One region of the Azorhizobium sp. AG788 genome, then DNA from elsewhere that is predicted to be linked to it. Evidence: predicted binding sites of a transcription regulator. Region 1 holds the regulator's gene; the other holds the start of a gene.
What was found. The regulator LexA, encoded in region 1, represses DNA repair genes until DNA is damaged. The targets are predictions, from matches to a motif close to TGTTCNNNNTGTGTTCNG.
Positions count from the first base shown of each region.

Region 1 (3,767 bases):
GGCGACAGCGTCACCATCACCGTGCCGCTCGCCAAGGGCCGCAATGTGCGCAAGGCGGGCTTTGATTTCGCCGCCGGCACCGCCCTCTTGCCGGCCGGCCGGCGGCTGAATGCTCGCGACGTGATGCTCGCTGCAGCCGCCGATCACGCCATCCTGCCGCTGGCCCGCCGCCCGCGGGTGGGAATCATCCAGACGGGAGACGAGCTGGTCTATCCCGGACAGGCCACCGGCCTCCTTTCGGAGGTGGTGGTGTCCAACGTCTATGGTCTTGCGGCGCTCGCGCGCGAAGCGGGCGCGGAGGTGATCGACCTCGGCCTCGTGCGCGACGGCATGGACGAGACCCGCGCCGCCATAAGCCGCGCCCGTGACCTCGGCATCGATGTGCTCGTTTCCTCTGGCGGCGCCTCCGTGGGCGAGCATGATCTGATGGCCCCGGCACTGAAGGCCGAGGGCATCGCGCTCGCCGTGCACAAGATCGCCTTGCGCCCCGGCAAGCCGCTGATGTTCGGCGCCGGCGGCAACATGCGGGCCCTCGGCCTGCCGGGCAATCCGGTCTCGGCCTATGTCTGCGCCGTGCTCTTCCTGCTGCCCATCCTGCGCCGGATGCAGGGCGAGGATGCCCCGCTGATGGCGACGCGCCCGGCGCGGCTCGGCACCGCCATGCCGGCCAATGACACGCGCATGGATTTCGTGCGGGCGCGGCTGCGTTTCGAGGACGGGCAAGCCATTGCCCATCCTCTGACCAATCAGGACAGCAGCATGCTCTCGGCTCTCGCGAGCGCCGACTGCCTGCTGATTCGCCCCGCTCATGCGCCCGAGGCAAAGGTGGGCGACCCGTGCGAAATCATTCCGCTCAACGCCTGAGACCGGCGTTTACCCGATGTTGAGGCTTGTGGAACAAACAAGAAACAGGTACATAATGTTCCTGATTTGTTTCGCAGGGCGCGGAGCGGATCGTCTCCCGGTCCGATGGGCCTGGTCGCAAGGGGCGGAACCACACGATGCTCACCCGCAAGCAGTATGATCTTCTGCGCTTCATCCATGAGCGCCTGAAGGAAACGGGCGTGCCTCCCTCCTTCGACGAGATGAAGGAAGCATTGGATCTGCGCTCCAAGTCCGGCATCCATCGCCTCATCACGGCCCTTGAAGAACGCGGCTTCATTCGCCGCCTGCCGAACCGCGCGCGGGCGCTGGAGGTGGTGCGCCTGCCGGATAGCGCGGCGCCGGGTCTCGCGGCCGCCCGCAGCGGCGGGCGCGGCTTCTCACCCAGCGTGATCGAGGGCAGCCTCGGGCGCGTGCGCCCGGTGGTGGATGACGAGGAACCAGCCGCCGTGGTGGCCGTGCCCGTCATGGGCCGCATTGCGGCCGGCTCGCCCATCTCGGCCATCCAGACCCGCAGCAACACGCTGAACCTGCCCCCCGAAATGCTCGGCACGGGGGAGCATTTCGCCCTTGAGGTGCGCGGCGACAGCATGATCGAGGCCGGCATTCTCGACGGCGACACGGTGCTCATCCGCAAGTGCGACACGGCCGACACCGGCGACATCATCGTGGCGCTGGTGGATGACGAGGAAGCCACCCTCAAGCGCCTGCGCCGCAAGGGCGCCTCCATCGCCCTTGAGGCCGCCAATCCCGCCTATGAAACGCGCATCTTCGGCCCCGACCGCGTGCGCATCCAGGGGCGGCTCGTGGGGCTCATCCGCCGGTACTGAGGGCGCGTTCGGAAGCGCGGTTTCCGAGAGACGGATTGTTTTGGGACAGTGAGATGCAGCGGGACCATCAGGGTTCCTCCTGCGCATCGTCCGCGCTTCGGCGGCCGGCTGTCTCCGTATCGACGACGGGCATCGGCAGATCCGGGAGCACTGGCATCCAGGGCCGCTGAACGCCGACAGGGCGCGTCGGAACAGTTCGCCAGTGCACAGCGAAGGACTGGCGGATTTGCGCCTGAGAAGGCGCTTGGGTCATGGCGCTCCGCGCCGATTGTCGAGGGGCCCTCTCCGTGGGCGTGTGCGGCTGAGCTGACGGAGCGATGGACTTCTGCCTACCCACGGTTGGCTCCTCCTCCACATGTGCGCGCCTGATTGCCCCGGCATCTGCCGTTGGCGGCATCGGCGGCGCTGAGGACATCGGGCGTATCCCGGATTGGGTGCCTCCGTTCCTTGCCGCCCTTATCTCTCGCGCCTTGGCCCAGCGGGCCTGCTGATCGCGCCAGAGCGAGGCCCGGTGATCGGCCGCCATGCGGCGCGGACGCGTGGCCGGCGGGGCCGGCGGCGGACCATCCGGTTCGGCTTGCGCCGATGCGGGTCTCACCTCGGAAGACGAAGCGTCTGTTTCGGACGGCGTTTCAGGACGGAGCTCGGGCGCGGCTTTAGCCTGCACGCTGTTGCCGGATGCAGCCTGTGGCAGCTCCACGGCCGCTGGTGCGGCCTCTCCCATCGCCGGCGGAGGTTCACCCGCGACCCGATGCGGGGTGGCTATCTCCCCTGCCGCCTGCCCCGGTCGATGAAAGAGCGCCAGCGTCCCCGTGCGGCTCATGTCCTGCGGCGTGAACAGGCGGGCGGCGCAGGCCGAAATGTTCTCGGTCGAAGGGACCTCCGCCGTCACCACGAGGCTCGCTTCCCCGCACGCGGCCGGAAGAGCCTCGGCCTTGCGAACCAATACGATCTTCGTGCCGTCCGGGAGCGGCGCCATACAGCGGCGGGCATCGCAGGCAAAGCCCTGCGCCAGATCGGGCGCCTCCGCCGTGCGCGGATCGGCTTCCTTGCTGAGCCACTGCTCCGCCACCAGCCGCGAACTGCGCGCGCCCGCGATGCTCAGGCGCCCATCGCCGCCGCGCACGGCAACGGTCTGGCCGTTGGCGGCAATCAGCACGTCCGGCCGGGGTGGCGCGCCCAGGAGCAGGAGCGCCGCGACGACGCAGGGCACGGCGGCAAGGCGCAGAAGCCCCCGCAGCAGGCAGAGCGCCAGCAAAGCGAGTGTCGCGAAGGCGGCAGTGCCCGCCCCAACCCAATCGGTGCGCATGTCGGCACCGGGCAGGGCCGCAACCACGTCCGACACCTTCACCATGATGTCGATGCCGAGGCCCATCACCGGCCAGGCGATGAAATCCCAGCCGAACGGCAGGAGAAGCACCCCGAGCAGGCCGAAGGGCATGACGAGGAACTCCACCGCCGGCATGGCCGCGAGGTTGGAGAGGAGGCCCATGATGCCCAGGCGCTGGAAATGCAGCGCCGCATAGGGCGCCGTCGCAGCCCCGGCGACCACGGAGGTCATGGAGAGGGCGGCCAAGAACAGGCCCATGCGCGCCAGCGCCCGCAGCACGAGCGGGCCGGCCGCCAGCCGGCCGCGCAGCCCGGTCCATTGCTCGTAGGCCGCCACCAGCGCCAGCGTCGCGGCGAAGGACATCTGCGTGCCGGGCTCCAGCAAGGATTCGGGGCCGAACGCCAGCACCAGAACCGCCGCTACCGCGACCGTGCGCAGAGTGAGCGCCGCTCGCCCCGCGATCACGCCCACCAGCACGATGGCGAGCATCCAGAAGGAGCGCTGGGCCGGCCAGTCATTCCCGGAGAGCAGGAGATAGACGCCGCTTCCCGCGAGCGCCGTCGCAGCCGCCAGAGACTTGATGGGAAACCCCAGCGCCAGCGGGGGGAAGGCCGCAAGGCCGCCGCGCACGAGAAAGAAGAGTGTACCCGCCACCGTGGCCATGTGCAGGCCGGAGATGGAGAGCACATGGGTGAGGCCGGAGACGCGCATGCTCTCTTCCACCT
Region 1 is NZ_SOBM01000002.1:267,510-271,276, reverse strand. It holds gene glp (gephyrin-like molybdotransferase Glp) at 1-864, shown strand, start outside; gene lexA (transcriptional repressor LexA) at 1,002-1,712, shown strand; gene DFO45_RS05265 (ComEC/Rec2 family competence protein) at 1,780-3,767, opposite strand, start outside.

Region 2 (3,767 bases), on a different contig from region 1:
GTGATGGGGTTCATTGGGCAGCTCCCTCAACCTTGGGGGCGAAATTCGGATGCACCACGGCGCCGTCGCGGGTGAGCAGGGTGGCCTTGACCAGCTCGTCGTCCCACTTCACCGCCAGCGCCTTCGCCTGCTTGTCCACGAGGGTCTCGAGGAAGGCGAAGAGGTTCTTGGCATAAAGCTGCGAGGACGAGGCAGCGAGGCGGCCGGGCACGTTGAGGTGGCCGACGATCTTCACGCCGTTCACGTCCGCGACCTCGCCGGGCACCGCGCCTTCCACATTGCCGCCGCGCTCGACCGCGAGGTCGACGATCACGGAGCCGGGCTTCATGGAGGCCACCATGGCGGCGGAGACCAGACGCGGCGCGGGCCGGCCGGGGATCAGCGCCGTGGTGATGACGATGTCCTGCTTCTTGATGTGCTCGGCGACGAGGGCCGCCTGCTTGGCCTGATATTCGGCGGACATGGGCTTGGCGTAGCCCGCCGCCGTCTCGGCCTGCTTGAACTCCTCGTCCTCCACGGCGACGAACTTGGCGCCGAGGGATTCCACCTGCTCCTTGGCGGCGGGACGCACGTCGGTGGCGGTGACGACCGCGCCGAGGCGGCGGGCGGTGGCGATGGCCTGAAGGCCGGCGACGCCGGCGCCCATCACGAAGACCTTGGCGGCCGGAACGGTGCCGGCGGCGGTCATCATCATGGGCAGGGCGCGGCCGAACTCGGCCGAGGCGTCGATCACGGCGCGATAGCCGGCGAGATTCGCCTGCGAGGACAGCACGTCCATCACCTGCGCGCGGGTGATGCGCGGCATCAGCTCCATGGCGAAGGTGGACAGACCGGCCTTGGCGAGCTCGGCCAGAGCCGCCTCGTTGCCATAGGGATCCATGATGCCGATGACGAGGGCGCCGCTCTTGTAGCCGGCGATCTCTTCCACCGTGGGACGGCGCACCTTGAGCACAACGTCAGCTCCGCTCACCGCGTCGCCGGCGGTGGCGGCAATGGTCGCGCCAACGGCCTGATAATCGGCATCGGGAATACCCGAGGCGAGGCCGGCGCCCGACTGGACAGCCACCTCCGCGCCAAGGCCGATCAGGCGCTTGACCGTATCCGGGGTCGCAGCAACCCTCGGCTCGCCGAGATCAACCTCGGCGGGTACAGCGATTTTCATCTGAAACCTCTACGAGTTCCGAGCAGCGCTCAGAGGAGAGTGAACCACATGATGACCATCAGGGCGGCGACGGCGACCGTGCCCCATTTGGTCAGCGCGGTGAAAAGCTCGTAGGTCCGCTTGTGCTCGGCATAATCATTGCCGTCAGCAGTCGCGTATTCGATCGCACCGTGCTCGGACATCGGATCCCCCCCTGGCGGATGGTGGATTAGGCCCTTTAGCGGATGAGGGCTCTTGTGGCAACTTTGCGGTGGTGGACAATATACCAGTCAAGCGCCTGATCAAGCGCAAAACGCGCTCCTCTACCGGGAAGTTTGTTCTTGTTTTGTTCCTAACTTGGACGTAGGATTCCAAGCATGGAATTGCATCGCGACTCTTCCCCCTCCTCCGCCCCGGACTTTGCCGCCCTGCCGGACGACCGCTGGTCGGCGGCGCGCGAACGGCTGGATGCGGCGCGACGTCACAGCGCCGAAGCGCTCGCCAAGGCCCGCAGAAGCCTGGGCGAGCCCGCCGGGGAGGAGCCCCGCACCTCGAGGGGCGCGCGCATCATGGGCCGGCTCGCGGAAGAGCGCGACCGCCCCATGCCCACGCCGCGCGCGGCGGCGCAGGACGCGGCCGCCGGCGAGGGCGGAACGCAGGTGGACGAGACGGCACGTCGCGGGCGCGGCGCGCTCTCCAATGCCGCGGGCCGCTTCGAGCCAGCCGCCCGCGTGCTCTTCGACGACGGATGGCAGTCGCTGGACGAGCTGCCCCCCTTCCGCACGCAGGTCACCGAGGAGCGGGCGCGCACCGTCATCACCCGCAACCAGTCCCCGGACATCGGCTTCGACCGCTCCATCAATGCCTATCGCGGCTGCGAGCATGGCTGCATCTATTGCTTCGCGCGGCCCACCCACGCCTATCAGGGCCTCTCCGCTGGCCTCGATTTCGAGACAAAGCTGTTCGTGAAGCCCGATGCGCCCGAGTTGCTGGCGCGCGAGCTGGCGCAGCCGCGCTACCAGCCGCGCACCATCGCCATGGGCACCAATACGGACCCCTACCAGCCCATCGAGCGCCAGCACGAGATCACCCGTCGCATCCTCCAGGTGCTGAGCGACTTCGGCCATCCGGTCGCCATCGTCACCAAGTCGGCGCTGGTGGCGCGGGACATCGACATCCTCGCCCCCATGGCCGAGAAGGGGCTCGCCAAGGTGGCCATTTCCGTCACCACGCTGGACCCGCATCTCGCCCGCCTCATGGAGCCGCGGGCCGCGGCACCGCACCGGAGGCTCGCCACCATCCAGCGCCTGTCGGAGGCCGGCATTCCCACCGCCGTCCTCTCCGCCCCGCTCATTCCCGCGCTCAACGACAGCGAAATCGAACGCATCCTCGATGCGGCGAAGTTCGCCGGCGCGACGGAAGCCGGCTATGTCACCCTGCGCCTGCCGCTGGAGATAGCCGATCTCTTCAAGGAGTGGCTGGTGACGCATTTTCCCGACAAGGCCCGCCATGTGATGGCGCTGGTGCGGGAGATGCACGGCGGGAAGGATTATGATTCGACCTTCGGCAAACGCGGGCGGGGCGACGGCCCCTATGCCTGGACGCTCGGCCGCCGCTTCGAGATCGCCGCCAAGCGCCTCGGGCTCAATGCCCGCAGCCACAAGCTCTCCACCGCCCATTTCCGCCGCCCGGTTCAGGCCGGCCAGCAGCTCTCGCTTTTCGACTGAGGTCCCGATGCTCCCCGCCTTCGCGCTCCATCTCGTCACGCTCGGCGTCGCCGATCTCGCGCGCGCCACCGCCTTCTATACGGCCATGGGGCTGGAGCGGCGGGAGCATGCCACAACGGGTGTGTCCTTCTTTCAGGCGGGCGGCGTCGCCTTGTCCCTGTTCCCGCGCGCGGCACTCGCCGCGGACGCGGGCCTTGACGCCAAAGCGGGCACGGGACGGGCGGCAGCAACGCTCGCCTTCAACGTGCCGGACGAGGCGAGCGTCGATGCCGCCCTCGCCCATGCGGCGCGCCTCGGCGCGGAAATCGTAAAGCCCGCCCAGCGGGCCTTCTGGGGCGGCTATTCCGGCTATTTCGCCGATCCAGACGGCCATCTGTGGGAAGTGGCTCACAATCCGTTCTGGCCACTGGATTCGGACGGGCGTCCCACTCTGCCGGACTGATGACGGCATCGACTGTCCCGACCGTCGTCTGGGGACCGGACGGATCACGCGCGTCCGCGCGGCGTGCGAAACGCAAAAGCCCCGGCCGGAGCCGGGGCTTTGAGACTGTCAGACGCGGACCGGATCAGTTGCAGCGCACATAGACCATGGTGCCGTAGCGCTTGTTCACTTCCGGATCCACCCACTTGAGCACCAGCACATGGCCGTCCCAGCGCAGCACCTGCCGGTCGCGCACGTCGCCGGCCGCATCCTCGGGCGGGCCGATGTAGGTGGGACCGCCGGCGGCCTTGGAGACCACTTCCGTCAGCTTCGGATCGTCGGCCAGATACATCATGACGCCGCCATTGGGGCCAGCGGTGATGATGTAGGGGTTGGAGCACTGGGCGCGGGCCTGCGCCTCGGTGCGCCCGGCATCCTCGGGGCGGTGGTAGGCCGCAAGACCGTAGCGGCCCACGAG
Region 2 is NZ_SOBM01000003.1:194,590-198,356, forward strand. It holds gene DFO45_RS08660 (proton-translocating transhydrogenase family protein) at 1-14, opposite strand, end outside; gene DFO45_RS08665 (Re/Si-specific NAD(P)(+) transhydrogenase subunit alpha) at 11-1,162, opposite strand; gene DFO45_RS08670 (aa3-type cytochrome c oxidase subunit IV) at 1,192-1,344, opposite strand; gene DFO45_RS08675 (PA0069 family radical SAM protein) at 1,519-2,868, shown strand; gene DFO45_RS08680 (VOC family protein) at 2,876-3,310, shown strand; gene DFO45_RS08685 (hypothetical protein) at 3,435-3,767, opposite strand, start outside.
Region 2: DFO45_RS08675 (PA0069 family radical SAM protein) is a predicted target of LexA. The motif match lies at 1,478-1,495, and genes of this name have one in related genera.